One region of the Actinoalloteichus caeruleus genome, then DNA from elsewhere that is predicted to be linked to it. Evidence: riboswitches for the same ligand, from Rfam matches in the RefSeq annotation. Region 1 holds a riboswitch; the other holds the start of a gene.
The links. A riboswitch is a leader RNA that binds a small molecule or an ion and turns the genes downstream of it on or off. The one in region 1 is predicted to bind S-adenosylmethionine.
Positions count from the first base shown of each region.

Region 2: it holds a riboswitch for S-adenosylmethionine, as region 1 does, so the genes downstream of both, ACOJVX_RS07105 (VOC family protein) here and ACOJVX_RS17720 (aminotransferase class V-fold PLP-dependent enzyme) in region 1, are expected to answer to the same signal.

Region 1 is NZ_CP186005.1:4,402,825-4,410,327, forward strand. Features, by position in the region: gene lspA (signal peptidase II) at 1-150, opposite strand, end outside; gene ACOJVX_RS17720 (aminotransferase class V-fold PLP-dependent enzyme) at 255-1,631, opposite strand; SAM riboswitch class IV at 1,671-1,784, opposite strand; gene ACOJVX_RS17725 (DUF167 domain-containing protein) at 1,933-2,214, opposite strand; partial or broken gene ACOJVX_RS17730 (MFS transporter) at 2,562-2,775, opposite strand; gene ileS (isoleucine--tRNA ligase) at 3,454-6,708, opposite strand; gene ACOJVX_RS17740 (DivIVA-like cell division protein Wag31) at 7,223-7,503, opposite strand, start outside.
Region 2 is NZ_CP186005.1:1,564,225-1,571,727, forward strand. Features, by position in the region: gene ACOJVX_RS07100 (ABC transporter substrate-binding protein) at 1-988, opposite strand, end outside; gene ACOJVX_RS07105 (VOC family protein) at 1,054-1,926, opposite strand; SAM riboswitch class IV at 2,168-2,279, opposite strand; gene ACOJVX_RS07110 (PaaI family thioesterase) at 2,387-2,851, opposite strand; gene ACOJVX_RS07115 (hypothetical protein) at 3,132-3,686, opposite strand; gene ACOJVX_RS07120 (FecCD family ABC transporter permease) at 4,002-4,961, shown strand; gene ACOJVX_RS07125 (FecCD family ABC transporter permease) at 4,958-6,067, shown strand; gene ACOJVX_RS07130 (ABC transporter substrate-binding protein) at 6,130-7,176, opposite strand; gene ACOJVX_RS07135 ((2Fe-2S)-binding protein) at 7,323-7,503, opposite strand, start outside.

The DNA.
Region 1 (7,503 bases):
CCCGGCCACCACCGCGAGCAGGCCCACCCGTCGTCTCGGCGACCCCCCACCAGGGGGCACGGCGGGGCCGCTGGGTCCGCCGACGGCTCCCGCGTCGGCGTTGGCGGGATCGTCGTCGGCGTTGGACCCCGCAGGGCCGGTCTCGGTCACCCAGTCATTGTGACCTACCGGCATCGACGCTGGTCACAGGCGTCGACACCGGCCAGCGGGCGCTGGTCGGGCAGCCCCGGGCCGCTCGGTGGGGCCACCCGCGCTCAGGCGGGCCCGTCCCCCAGGAGCCCGACCGGCAACCGCCGGGGGTCCGGGACTGGCACCCAGCGCCCGTCCCGCTGGGCATAGGACCAGGCCGGCCCCGAGGCCACCACCGCCCGGAGCGCGGCGAGCAGGCGGTCGACGTGCTCCTCGGTGGCTCCCAGGCCCACGCTGACCCGCACCGCGCGTCCCCCACCGACCCCCGCCCGGGCCAGCAGGCGCTCGGTCGCGACGTGCGCGCAGAACGCCCCGTCCCGCACCCCGATCCCGTACTCCGCCGACAGCGCGGCGGCCAGCAACCCCGGGTCGATCCCGTCGACGCCGAAGCTGACGACGCCCACCGAGGGGGTGGCATCGTCGAACAGCCGCAGCGGACGCACCCCCGGCACGGCCGCGACGCCCTCCCGCAGTGCTCCCGCCAGCCGGTCCTCGTGCTCGGCCACCCCCCGCCAGTGCCCCGACAGCGTCTCGCAGGCCACCGCGAGCGCGTGCGCTCCCACCACGTTCGGCGTCCCGGCCTCCTGGCGCTCCACACCGGCCGCCCAGGTCACCCGCAGATCAGCTCCCACGGACTCCACCAGGGCCGACGCTCCTCCACCCCGCAGGTACGGCGGCGCCGACCGCAGCAGGCGCGCGGGCCCCGTCAGCGCCCCGCAGCCGAAGGGCGCGTAGGCCTTGTGCCCGGAGAAGGCGAGGAAGTCCACCCCGAGCTCGGACACCGACACGGGCCGGTGGGGCGCCCACTGCGCGGCGTCGAGGACGGACAGGGCTCCGTGCCGACGGCTGACCTCGGCCAACTCGGCCACCGGCCACAGTTCACCTGTGACGTTCGACGCGGCGGTGAGCACCACGGCGACCCGGTCACCGTCGGCGACCAGCCCGGACAGCTCCGCCTCCAGCGCCGCCACCGCCTCACCCCGGGTACGCGGCGCGCGGACGCGGCGCACCCGGCGGCCGGCCCAGGGCAGCAGCGCCGCGTGGTGGTCGGTGTCGAAGGTGACCACCACGGTCCCCACCGGCAACACGGCGGCGACCAGGTTCATCGCGTCGGTGGTGTTGCGGGTGAACACGACGTCGTGGTCGGGCGGGGCGTCGACGAACCGGCGCACCGTCGCCCGCGCGTTCTCGTAGATCCTCGTCGACGCCTGCGACAGCAACCCGGCTCCCCGGTGGACGCTCGCGTACCAGGGCAGGACCGCGTCGACGGCGTCCCGCACCGCCTCGAGGCAGGGGGCGCTCGCCGCGTGGTCGAGGTTCGCGTACGGGACATCCCCGCCGGTCACCAGCGGGACCCGCAGGTCCGCACCGACCACCGGCGGCAGGGCCGACGCGGGGGGCGCGAGGCGGGACGGGCGGGCGGTGGTGGGTGCGGACGACATGGCACGACCTCCTCGGATCCAGGGGGGACCCGGTGGTAGGCCCCGCGCTTGCCCGACACCACACGGCTCGGGCCTGGTCCTCACCCGGAGCACCCCACCGCGGAGGAGGGTTGCCGGCCAGCGAGCCGGGGCTTGGCGCTGGCGCTCATGACCTGCGGCAGAACCTAACCGCCGCCGCCCGACCTGTCCAGCGGGCCTCCCAGCCACTGGGAGCCGGCCCGACCGCACCCACCGGAACAGCCACCCCCGCGCTGGACCCGCCCGGGCACCGTCGTCCGCCCCTCCTCGGTCGCCGCCGGCATCAGCCCTCCAGCAGGGTGCGCAGGCGGTCCTCGGCCGCGGTCTCGTCGAGGTCGACGACCAGCCACTTGTCCCGACCGCGTTCCCCGGCGTCCACTCGCACGGCTTGGCGGCGGACACCGAACGCGTCCGCCACCGCGCGGCGGAGCGCCTCATTGGCCTTGCCCTCGACCGCCGGGGCGGCCACCGCCACCACCAACGCCGGCCCCAGGACCCCGTCCCACCTGCCCCCGACGACGGTTCGTCGCGCGCCGGGTTTGACACGCACCGCGAAACGGAACACGACCGTCCACCTCCTCCGCCGGGCGTCCCGACCGGCCGCCCGCACCGACCACCCTGCCCCGACACGCGAGCCGAGCGCGGTCGGGGTGCTGGTGGGCCCGCGGCGGGCGAGCCGCCCAATCAGTGCCGCTGTCTCGTCAGGTCCAGGGACCGGGGCACCAGGAGGCAGGCCACGACTGGCACCGCCAGGAGGGTCACCGTCGCCAGCGACTCGCCGAACGCCGCCCTCGCCAGCCGCACCCACCTCGGGCACCCCGGACTCCGAGGACAGCTCCAGGACCGCGGCGAGGGGCTCCCCGGCCGGACCGGCGTCAACACCCCCGACATCGGCCTCCCCCAGCCCGACTTCCAGTTGGGCGCGGTAGAACACTGAGGCCAGACTGCCGAGCACGGCGACGCCGAGCACGGTGCCGAGGTCGTAGGCGGTCTCCTCGATGGCGGCGGCGTTGCCGGCCTTCTCCGGGGGTGTTCCGGACATGATGATGGCCGAGGCGATGGCCAGTGATCCCGCGCCAGCGCCCAACAGGGCCAGCCCGATCGCCAGGGTCGGGTAGGAGAAGGGATTGGGCGCCACGGGCAGCAGCAGGAACCCGACTCCGGCGACCGCGAGCCCGCCGGCCCTGGCCGAGGGGCGGACCTGACCGGAAGCTGAGGTGATCCGCGCGGACGGCGACACCGACGGCTGGATGGCGTCGGTGGATCACCGGCGCGGTCGCGGTGCGTGCACCTACGGGACGGAGGGCTGGTTTCAACCAGAACTGACCTGATGGATCGCGTCGACCAGTGGGTACGCGACGGCCCGGTGCCACCGAGGTGGCGGTGCGGGAACAGGGGCGGGGACCGCCCCTGGGACAGACGCGTCCCGGCTCACGGGAGCGGCCACCACACCGGGCAGGCGGCCGCCGGGGCCTGCGACCCCTCGTCGACGGGCCTCGGCTGACGGCCCCGCACCGGGGACCGCGCCCCACCGGCTCCCCTTCCCGGCATGGGAGGGCGGGACGGCCCGTCCGTCCCCCCGCACGACCACCACGGCCCACCCGCACCGCTCGCCACGCCCGAGCGGGGGCGCCCATGGCGCGGCGGACGACCGGTTCGCCCAGTCCCGGCGGGAGCGGGACGGCCACGACGGCCCCGACTGCCGCGCCGGTCGGTCACCGGCCCGGCGGCCGGGACCTCGTCGGTGGTCCCGCCGGGCGCCGCCGGGCGGGACACGTTCCCACCGGCGACGGCGCCCGAGGGCTCACACCCTGGTCACGGAGACCCGCACGGAGGTCCCCTCGCCCACCGTGCCGGTGAGCGCGGGCGCACCCTCCTCGATGGCGGTGGACAGCGACACCGCCAGGGTCTCGCCCCGCACGAACTCCTCGTGGGCGGTCACCGCCGCCACCAGGTCCGCCGGCACCTCGACCGCCAACCCGATCCGGTCCGAGACGTCGAGACCCGCGTCGCGGCGGGCCTGCTGCACGACGCGGACCAGGTCGCGGGCGACGCCCTCGGCCGCCAGTTCCGGTGTCACCTCGGTGTCCAGGGCGACCAGCCCCGCGTTACCCGGCAGGGACTCGACGTCGTCCACGTTCTTCGCCAGCCGCTGCTCGTACTCGCCCGGCAGCAGCTCCACACCGGCGACGACCACCGTGCCGTCCTCGGTCTCGTGCCACTCCCCCGCCTTGGCCGCGCGGATGACCTTCTGCACGTCCCGGCCCAGTCGGGGGCCGGCCACCCTGGCGTTGACCGCGAGCTCGAAGGAACCGTACGAGCTGCCGTCGTCGGTGAGCTCGACCTCCTTCACGTTGACCTCGTCCTTGATGAGGTCGGCGAAGGGCGCCAAGGCCCCCGGGTCGGCGACCACGGCGGTCAGCCTGGCGAGCGGGAGACGAACCCGGCGCCGCGCCGCCTTCCGCACGGCCAGGGCCGAGGAGCACACCTGCCGGACCTGGTCCATGGCCGCGACCAGGTCGGGATCCGAGGGCAGGGAGTCCGCGTCCGGCCAGTCCGTCAGGTGCACCGATCGGCCGCCGGTGAGGCCGCGCCACACCGCCTCCGAGGTCATCGGCAGCAGCGGGGCGACGACCCGGCAGGTCACCTCCAGCACCGTGTGCAGGGTGTCCACCGCCTCCTGGGACCCGGCCCAGAACCGGTCGCGGGACCGACGCACGTACCAGTTGGTGAGCACCTCCAGGAAGTCCTGGACCTCCGCGCACGCCGAGGCGATGTCGTAGTGGTCCAACCGCTCGGTGACCCGCCGCACCAGGTCGTGGGTCTTGGCGAGGACGTAGCGGTCGAGGACGTGCTGGGAGACGCCGCGCCCGGCGGCGGCCAGTTCCTCCCCGTCCGCGTAGGACACCCCGGTCAACGACTCCGCGTTGGCGTACAAGGACAGGAAGTACCAGGAGTTCCACAGCGGCAGCACCGCCTTGCGCAGCGACTCCCGGATTCCCCGTTCGGTCACGATCAGGTTGCCGCCGCGCAGGATGGGGCTCGCCATCAGGAACCAGCGCATGGCGTCGGAACCGTCGCGGTCGAAGACCTCGTTGACGTCCGGGTAGTTGCGCAGCGACTTGGACATCTTCTGCCCGTCGGACCCGAGCACGATCCCGTGCGACACGCAGTTGCGGAACGCCGGCCGGTCGAAGAGCGCGGTCGCCAACACGTGCTGGGTGTAGAACCAGCCACGGGTCTGGCCGATGTACTCCACGATGAAGTCGCCGGGGTGGTGGTGTTCGAACCAGTCCGCGTTCTCGAACGGGTAGTGCACCTGCGCGTAGGGCATCGACCCGGAGTCGAACCAGACGTCGAGGACGTCCGGGACCCGGCGCATCGTGGACCGACCGGTGGGGTCGTCCGGGTTGGGTCGGGTCAGCTCGTCCACGTAGGGGCGGTGCAGATCGGTCAGCCGCACCCCGAAGTCCCGCTCCAACTCGTCCAGCGAGCCGTACACGTCCACCCGGGGGTGGCTCGGGTCGTCGGAGACCCACACCGGGATCGGCGTACCCCAGTACCGGTTGCGGGAGATCGACCAGTCCCGGGCGCCGGCCAACCAGTTCCCGAACTGACCGTCCTTGACGTGCTCGGGGTACCAGGTGATCTCCTGGTTCAGCTCGACCATGCGGTCCTTGAACGCGGTCACCCGCACGAACCAGGAGGACACCGCCCGGTAGATCAGCGGGTTGCGGCACCGCCAGCAGTGGGGGTAGGCGTGGTCGTAGGTCTCGTGCCGCAGGAGCACCGCGCCCTGTTCGGAGGCGCCCTCGGTGCCGTCCCGCAGGTCGCGGATGATGTTCGGGTTGGCCTCGAAGACCTGCTGGCCCTCGTAGTCGGACACCTCGGAGGTGAAGCGGCCCCTGGCGTCGACCGGGGTCACCGGCTCGATGCCGGCGGCGTCGGTGACCGCCTTGTCCTCCTCACCGTAGGCGGGGGCGATGTGCACGACGCCGGTGCCGTCCTCGGTGGTCACGTAGTCGGCGGCGAGGACGCGGTGGGCGCCCTCGTGCCCGACGAAGTACGGGAACGGCGGTGCGTAGCGCAGCCCGAGCAGCTCGGAGCCGCTGTGGCGGGCCAGGACCAGCGGGTCCTCGCCGAGCTCCCTGGCGTAGGCGGCCAGGCGCGCCTCGGCCAGGACGAACCGCCGCCCGTCCGACTCCACCAGCACGTAGTCGACCTCGGGGTGGACCGCGGTCGCCAGGTTCGCCGGCAGGGTCCAGGGCGTGGTCGTCCAGATGAGCAGGTAGGCGCCGTCGAGGGCGGAGTCGTTGCCGGTGACGCGGAAGCCCACGGTGACGGCGGGGTCCTGGCGGCGCTGGTAGACGTCGTCGTCCATCCGCAGTTCGTGGTTGGACAGCGGGGTCTCGTCCCGCCAGCAGTAGGGGAGCACCCGGTAGCCCTCGTAGACCAGCCCCTTGTCCCAGAGCTGCTTGAAGGCCCAGATCACCGACTCCATGTACCCGATGTCGAGGGTCTTGTAGTCGTTGTCGAAGTCCACCCACCGGGCCTGCCTGGTGACGTAGGACCGCCACTCGTCGGTGTAGCGGAGCACGGAGGACCGGCACGCCTCGTTGAAGGCGGCCACGCCCATCTCATCGATCTGCGACTTGTCGGTGATGCCCAGCTGCCGTTCGGCCTCCAGCTCGGCCGGCAGGCCGTGGGTGTCCCAACCGAAGCGGCGCTCGACGCGGCTGCCGCGCATCGTGCGGTAGCGGGGAACGACGTCCTTGACGTAGCCGGTCAGCAGGTGGCCGTAGTGCGGAAGACCGTTGGCGAAGGGCGGACCGTCGTAGAAGACGTACTCGTTGGCCCCGTTCTCGCCCGCCGGCCGCGCCTCGACGCTGGCGGCGAAGGTGCCGTCGGCAGCCCAGTAGTCGAGGACGGCGAGTTCGAGGTCGGGGAAGGAGGGCTGGGCCGGCACGCCGCGCCGCTCGTCGGCGGCCGTGGTCCCGTCGGCCGAACCGTCGGCCTCGGATCGCGGTGTTCCGGTGAGATGGACCCGGGGGTAGGCCATCGGTGTCGCTCCTTGGGGCGTCGTGGCTGGCGTCCTGCGCACGGACCGGAGTCTCAGGGACTCCAGCCCCCACGGGGACGACGCGCACTCGCAGGCGCACCGCGGTACCACCCCGCTTGCCGCCGTCGCCGGTACGACCGGCCGCGACGACCTCTCTTCTGGGCTGTGACGGGCCCACCCGTCCGGTTCTACTTGGCTCCCGTCCCAGGGGCGGCGCCGTTCTTCCGGAGGCTCCCCGGTGATGGCCGGATCGGTGCCTGTGACGACCAGCATAGCGAGGGTCGCGAGCGGGAACGCGCACGGATGCCCTCCGCTGGCCCGACCCGCTCCGCCGGCGACGTCACACCTGCCCGGCGAGCTCGTCCTCGCTCTCCGGAGTGAGAGAACCCCGACCGAGTGCGCACTGATCACGGTCCGTTTTCACCGCAAGGAGTGAACAACCGGCGGCCGGGCGACCCCTCGGGGGTCGCCCGGCGGACAGCTGGCAGTCAGCCCACAGCCGTGGGAACTCCGGTCAGCCGGCCTCCGCCCGCGTGCCGAAGGTGTAGCCGGACTGGTTGGCCCGCCCCTCGGGCACCGCCGAGCCCCGGTCCTCCAGCTCGCGGAGCTGCGAGTCCAGCATCGTCTTCAACCTGGTCCGGTACTCACGTTCGAAGGTGCGCAGCACCTCGATCTGCTTCTCCAGGCTGTTCTTCTCCTGGGTGATGCTCCCCATCACCTCGGCATGCTTGCGCTGGGCGTCCCGTTCCAGGCCGGTCGCCTTCTCCCTGGCCTGCCGCTCCAGCGTCTCGGACC
Region 2 (7,503 bases), 2.8 Mb from region 1:
CCGGGGCCACCAGGTCGTCGGCGTTGGGCTGCTCACTGATCAGCCCGTACCGCTCGGTCAGCTCCAGGTAGGTGCGCAGCGAGTCCACGTCCATGCCCGGCTGGAACACCGGGAGCAGCATGTCCTGGGCCTGTTCGGCCGGGATGCCGAGGCTTTCGGTCAGGACCCGCCTCGTCTCGTCCGGGTTGTCGGTGGCGAACTCCTTGGCCCGGTCCATCGCCCGGGAGAACCTCTCGATGACCTCGGTGTTCTCGGCGGCGTACTGCCGGTTCGTCACCAGGTAGCCCAGTTGGGCGTCGGGCGTGGCCTCCACGAAGTTGGACAGCACCGGGCGGGCGCCGTCCTCCTCTGCCAGGCTCAGGTGCGGTTCCAGCTGCCAGATGGCGTCGACCTCGCCGGCGAACAGGGCCGCGTTCATGTCCGGGTAGGGCATCTCGACGAAGTCGAGGCCGGAGACGTCCACACCCCTGTTCTCCAACGCGGCCTTGATCGTCACCTCGCCGATGTTGTTCAGCCCGTTGACCGCGATCGTCGTGCCCGCCAGGTCCGCCGCGTCCTGGATGGGGCTGTCACCGGCCACCAGGATCCGGGAGATGTCCTGGTCCGGGTCGCTCCCCGTCCCGGTGGTGTTGGTGACGGCCTGGAGCGGCAGCCCCTCGCCGGCGGCGACGGCCAGCGACACGGTGTTGGAGTGCCCGAACTGGTAGTCGCCTCGGACGACGCCGGGGATGATCGCCCCGCCGCTGTCCGCCAACGTGATGTCGACGTCCAGGTCCTCCTCCTCGAAGAAGCCCTGTTCCTCGGCGAGGTAGATGGAGGCGGCGTCCGGGGTGGGGATGGTGGCCACCGACAGGGAGGTCGGGCCGTCGCCGTCCCCGGCCGTGTCCCCGCCGCCGCAGGCCGCCGCGAGCAGGGCCGTCGCGAGAACGCCGGCGATACCCAGCCGGGCACGGCCCGAACGGGGGTGGCGCTGTGGTCGCATCGTCATCTGGAACCTCTCGAAGGGCGTCACGCCGGAGGGGCGTGGTGGGTGGTCGGGTGCCCGGGCCGGGGTCAGCGGTCCCGGGACGGCGCCGGCTGGCGGATCGTCAACCGGGTGTGCTCGCCGAAGAGGGCCGGTGGGAGGGTGAGCAGGACGGCGGGGGAGGCCGGGTCGGCTTCGACGGCCCGCCACGCCGCACCGGCCGAGGCCAGCGCCCGCCGAGTCCTGCCGAGGTCGGTGCTGGTCAGCTCGACCGAGGCGAGTCCAACGCTCCGGTGCGCCGAGGCGTCCTCGACGGTGTGGGCCGGTGCCCCCGTCAACCGGGGCAGCGAGTCGGCGTACCAGCGGGCCGGGGCCGAGCCCGGTCCCGGCATGCCGATGGTCAGCTCGCCGACGCCGTGCACCGCGTTGGGGTGCTCGGGTGGTTCGCCGCTGGTGGGTGAGGCTCCGTCCCACCGGATGAGGAACGGGTAGGGGCCGTCCATCCCGACACGCTCGGGGAAGAACAGCTCCCAGGACACCCGCTCACCGCCCGGGGTGGTGCGGCTCATCGACAGCCGGTGCGGCTCCGCGCGCTCCGGGGCGGCCAGCGACCCACCGTCCACGGGGGTGTTGGGGGGCAGCCGCAGCGCGTACCCGACCCAGCCGCCGCCGTCGCGGGACAACGCGCGGACCGTGCTCCGGCCCAGCTCGCTCGCGGAGGCCTCCTCCGGGTCGGTGACGGAGATCAGCTCCAGGTACTGCCCGTCGAGCACGACCAGGGCGTTCTCGGTGCCGTGCCCCGGGTGCCGGCCGCCGGGCCGGGCGTCGAAGCCCAGCGACCGGAGGTACTCGGTGGCCGAGGGCAGGTCGGCGACCGCGAGCACGAGGTGGTCGAGCACCACGGGCCCGGGCAGCGGGGAGGGCAGTCGAAGAGCGAACGGGGTGGCGTTGTCACCGGACATGGTGGGGCTCCAGGGCGGCCGTCGGGGTCAGCTGGGTGCACCATCGCCTCCCGGCGCTGTGACGGCCCGGGAGACGCCACCGACGGGGTCCGTCGGTGGCGGCTCTACCTCAGGGAGCTGCAGACGAGACCGAAGTCCACGTAGATGCGGCCGTAGAGGAGGTCCCCGACCGTCGCGGCGGCGATCGCCCGCGGGTCCGAGTGCTTCATCCGTTCCTCCACTGGCCGGGCGCTTCCGCCCTGGTCCGCACTTGCCACGACTGCTCGGGTGACCTGGTCGCTCACCCGGGGCACCCCACCGCGGCGGAGGGTTGCCGGCCAGCGAGCCGGGGCTTGGCGCTGGCACTCGTGACCACCAACGACACTAGCCACGAGATGCTTGATCCAACAACTTTCTATGACGCCGCTCACGGGTGCCGGCCGCCTTCGGCCGTCCCCTCGAGCGGCGTCGGTCCCGCTCGTCAGGAGCTGGCGCTCGCGGTGTGGTAGAGGCCGCGTCCACTGGCGACAAGCCGCCCTTGGCCGTCGTGCACGCGGGCCTCCGCCACGGCCAAGGTCCTGCCGAAGCGGATCACCTCGCCGACGGCGGTGAGGTCCTCGCCCCGCGACGCCGCCCGGTGGTAGTCCACCCGCATGTCCACGGTCGGGACGCCCCGCCCGAGGCGGGACACCAGCGCCCAGTCGGCCGTGAGGTCGACGATGGTGGCCAGGATGCCGCCGTGCGTGTAGCCGGCGTCCGGGTCGGCGACCCACTCGGGCCGCCAGGCGAAGGCCAACTCGATCCGGTCCTCGCCCACCGACAGCACCCGGAGCCCCAGCCACTCGTGGAACGGGCCCTGCCGGAGCAGGCGTTCCACCTCGGTGGGGTCCGTGGTCGGGCCGGTGCGTCGCGGGTGTTCGGAGGCCGTGTCGGCGCGGTCGGTCATGCGGCTCCTTCCAGGCGGAACGACGGGCGTCCCCGACCTGCGGGGCACCCGAGTTCGGGTCCACCACAGCAGACGGGGCGGGGGGGTGGGTGGCGGCTGTGAGCGACGCCTCCCGGCGGCGCCACCCGCCGTGATCGCGGGACGTCGCCGCGTCACCCGGAGGCGGGCGGGACGCCCGGGCCACTCACGGACCCGTCGGGCGGTGCCCCGGGACAACGCCCCGGGGAGCCCGCCGCATTCCCGTGCCCGTCCCGGGGGGCGGGAACGGTGCCGGCCGCGCCTACCGCCGCCGTTCCTGGGCCGTGGCCGTGCCGAACACCCGGGTGACCGCGGCCTCGCGCAGCCGCTCCAGCCGCGCCGCCTGGTCGAGCGACCGCCGCAGCAGCGCGTCGAGTCGCTCCGTCCCGGGCCCCGCCCCGGCCGGACCCGCGTCCTCGGCCACCGCGCGCAACGTCCGCCACGCGCTCGCCAGGGACGTCACCACCAGCAGCAGACCTTCCAGTTCCACCACCGTGCTCAACGGCGAGCGCCCGCGCAGCTGCCCGTTGAGCTTCAACCGGCCCGCCTTCTCGGCGGCCCACAGCGCCCAGGTCTTGTAGTGCGCGACCTCCGCGCCCAGCAGTCGCATGGCGTCCGCCAACCGAGCGCGGTCCTCCGCCATCTCGTCGGCCAGCCGGTCCAGTTCCGGTCCGTCGGGGGAGGACACCTCGGCCTTCGCCAGCCGCCGGGCCAGCTCCACGGCGGCGGTCGCCCCGGCGAGGTGGTCGTTCAGGTAGATGGCCAGCAGCCTGGACCGCTGGTTTGGCGGTGCCGGCTGATCGCTCCGCTCGGTCATGGTCCCCTCCCGAGGGCCGGTGGCCCTGACGAACACGTGGCACCAGGGGGCTACCCGGTGCCGGTGCGCTCATACCGTCGGTGGCGGGGCAGGGGGTCGCCGAGTCGAGCCCGGGCGGCCGCCGACCACCCTGCGTAGTGAGGTTAGCCTTCCCTCAGCGTTCCCGGTGGATGTTCTCGCGAGCCCCCGGGGCGGACGGGAGGATCGGGTGCGCGGCGCGGAACACCGGCGGACAGGGCCGGGACGGCGGTGACGGTGTCGAGGAACCCGGCGACGCCCCGGAGCCGTGCCCGCCGCTCGTGGTCGCGAGCGGTCGTGATCCCGACCGCCGTGGTGCTCCTCGCCGTGTTGGCCAGCCTCGCCGTCGGGTCGGAGGCGCTCGCCGCCCGCGAGGTGTTCCTGGCGTTGTTCGTCGACGACGGCGGGCGGGCCGGGGTGATCGTCCACGAACTCCGCGTTCCCCGGACCCTGCTCGCCGCGTCGGTCGGCGCCGCCCTGGGGATCGCGGGCGCGTTGATGCAGTCGCTCACCCGCAACCCGCTGGCCGATCCCGGCATCCTCGGCGTCAACGCTGGCGCGGCCGCGGGGGTCGCCGGCGCCGTCGTGCTGCTCGGGCTGCGCGACTACTCCTCCTACGTGTGGTTCGCCTTCCTGGGGGCGGGGGTGACCGCCGTCCTCGTCTACGCCATCGGCACCGCCGGAGCCAGTCCGGTCCGGCTCGCGCTGGCGGGCACCGCGATCGGCGCCGCCCTCACCGCCGCCACCCAGTCCCTGGTCCTGCTGCGGCCCGACGCCTTCGACGAGTTCCGGTTCTGGGCGGTCGGTGACCTCGCCGGCCGGGACCCGGCGGTCGTCCGCACGATGATCCCGTTCCTGCTCGTGGGGCTCGTCCTCGCGCTCGCGGTGGCGTCGTCGCTCAACACCCTGGTCCTCGGCGACGACGTCAGCCGGGCACTCGGCTCCAGGGCGGGGGCCACCCGGGCCGTCGTCGCCCTGGCCGTGCTGCTGCTCGGCGGGGCCGCGACGGCCGCCGCCGGACCGATCGCCTTCGTGGGGTTGGTCGTGCCGCACATCGCCCGATCGCTCCTCGGCAGTGACCACCGGTGGTCACTGCCGGGAGCCGGCCTGCTGGGCGCCGCCCTGGTGCTCGTCGCCGACGTGCTGGGACGGGTGGTGCTGCCGCACGGCGAGCTCCAGGTCGGCCTCGTGGTGACCGTCGTGGGCGCGCCCTTCTTCATCGCGCTGGTCCGACACCGGAGGATGCCCCGCCTGTGAGCACCAGGACCCCGGCCGCCTCGGCCTCCCGCCGTGCCGACCGACCCGACCTGACCGGAACGGTGCTGGCCAGTCCGAGCGGGCGGTTCGCCGTGCGGGTGGTCGCACGGAACGTGCTGGTCGGTGCCGTGCTGGCCGGTGCGGTGGTCCTCGCGGCGCTCGCCTCGCTCGGCTACGGCGAGGCCGGCTACGGCCTGGCCGAGGTGGTGCGTGTGCTGGGAGGCGCGCCGGGACCGGCGGGCGCGGAGTTCGTCATCCTGACCTTGCGGCTGCCCCGGGTGCTGGCGGCCGTGCTGGTGGGCCTCGCGCTCGGGGTCAGCGGGGCCGTGGTGCAGTCCCTCACCCGCAACCCGCTGGGCAGCCCGGACGTGCTGGGCTTCACCACGGGAGCGGCGACCGGGGGGATCCTGCACATCACGCTCGTCGGCGGCACCGCGCTCGCCGTCGCCGGTGGCGCGGTGCTCGGTGGCGTGACGACGGCCCTCACGGTGTACCTGCTCGCCCACCGGGGTGGGGCGAGCGGCGCCCGGATCGTCCTCGTGGGCATCGGGGTGGCCGCGATCCTGGCCTCCGTCAACTCCTACCTGCTCATCCGGGCCGAGCTCGACGACGCCCACCGCGCCGCCGTGTGGCTCACCGGGAGCCTCAACGGCCGCACCTGGGACCAGGTGGCCATCGTCGCGGTCGCGGCCGTGCTGCTCGTCCCGGTGGCGGCCGCGCTGTCGCGGCGGATGAGCCTGGTCGAGATGGGCGACGACACGAGCAAGGGGCTGGGGGTCCCGGTGGAGGCGACCCGGCGCGCGCTGTTGGCGGTGGCCGTGGTGCTCGCCGCGACCGCCGTGGCGGTCGCCGGGCCGGTGGCCTTCGTCGCGCTCGCCGCTCCGCACCTGGCCCGGCTGGTCACGCGGTCCTCCGGGCCCTCGGTGCTGACGGCGGGGCTGGTCGGGGCGTTGCTGCTGACGGGCGGCGACCTGGCGGTCCGCTGGGTCTTCGCGCCCGTCGAACTCCCGGTCGGACTGGCGACCGGCGCGCTCGGCGGCGTCTACCTGACCTGGCTGCTGGCCTGGCGGTGGCGGCGGGAGGGGCGGCGGGGCGGCCGGCGCTGACCGGGCCGCCCCACCCGGCGGCGAGCTGGTCCAGCTCGGCCGGCCGGGGCACCGGCCGCGACTCAGGCGAGGCGCTCGAGCACGTCCACCAGGTCGTCGACGACCCGGTGGGCGGCCGAGGTGCTGGCGCCGTCCCACCAGGTCGTCCGCGGCACCTCGAAGACGTTGCCGGCGCGCACCGCCGGCAGCCGTTCCCACAGGGTGCTCTCCGTGTAGGTGGTGAAGGTCGTGCTGACCTGGCCGCCCTCGAACGCCCCGCCGCCACCGAAGTAGATGATGGCGTCCGCGTCGTCCAGCCGGGAGACCTGTTCCAGGGAGACCGACGTGTAGGTCTCCCCCTCCGCCCCGGTGCTCGACTCGGTCCTGCGGACGCCGCAGTCGGTCAACACCTGGGACGAGAAGATCACCGAGTCGGTGACGATGCGCAGTTCGTCCGTGGTGAAGCGCAGCAGCGCGATCCTCGTCGTCCCGAGCACGTCGGCGTGGTCGAGGGCGACCTGGGCGGCGCGGTCCTCGTACTCGCGCACCCTCTCCTCCTGGGCCTCGGCGTGCCCGAGCAGGTCCGCGACCGCGCGGCAGCTCCGCCGCCACTCCACGCCGTCCCGCGAGTTCTCGTAGGCGACGACGGCCGTCAGCTCGGAGAGGGTCGCGTAGTGCTCCTCAAGGGACGCGATGTTGCCGATCACGAGGTCGGGTCGGAGCTGGGAGATGACCTCCAGGTTCACCTGGTTGAAGCCCAGGTGCTCGAAGTCCCGGTCGCCGGGCAGGTACTCGGGGACGGCGACGTCCCCGTCGAGGGTGGCGGAGGCCACGAGGGGCGCTTCGTGCTCGAGCGCGACCTGCAGGGCCGTCACCGTGTCCAGGGTGATCACCCGTTGGGGCGAGAGCGGTATGTCGGTGCTCCCGAGCGGGTGGTCGACCCGACGGGTGCCCCCGGCGCCGTCGTCGCCCTCGGCCGGGGACGAGGAGGCCCCGCAGGCGCTCACCCCCCACACCAGGCCGGCGGCCCCGACACCGCCGAGGAAGCTCCGGCGGGACAGCTGCCCCCACGCCGTTCTCGGCCGGATCCGGTGGGGCGCGAACGGGGGAGCGGTGCGTGTCGTGGGCACGGGAGGACCTCCGGTGGTCGGTGTGGTGAACGGCCCCGCGCCGTCGGCGGGTGCGGACGGGCCGAGGGGCTGAGGTGGAGCGGGAAGCGCGGTGGGATGTCGTGACGGCGCACGGGCGCGGGAGCCCCTGCCGGCGATTCGCCCGATCAGGAGCCGAAGGCGACGGCCAGCCTCGGTCGGCGGAGCTCGTCACGTTCGAGGGGGCAGGTCACGCAGTAGCCGTGGTCGGCGTCGGCCTTGTAGTCGAAGCAGCAGGTGCCACGGACCGCCCAGAGCCCCTCGCACACGGTCGGGGGGAAGTCGATCATCCTGGGCATGGCGCGGCGG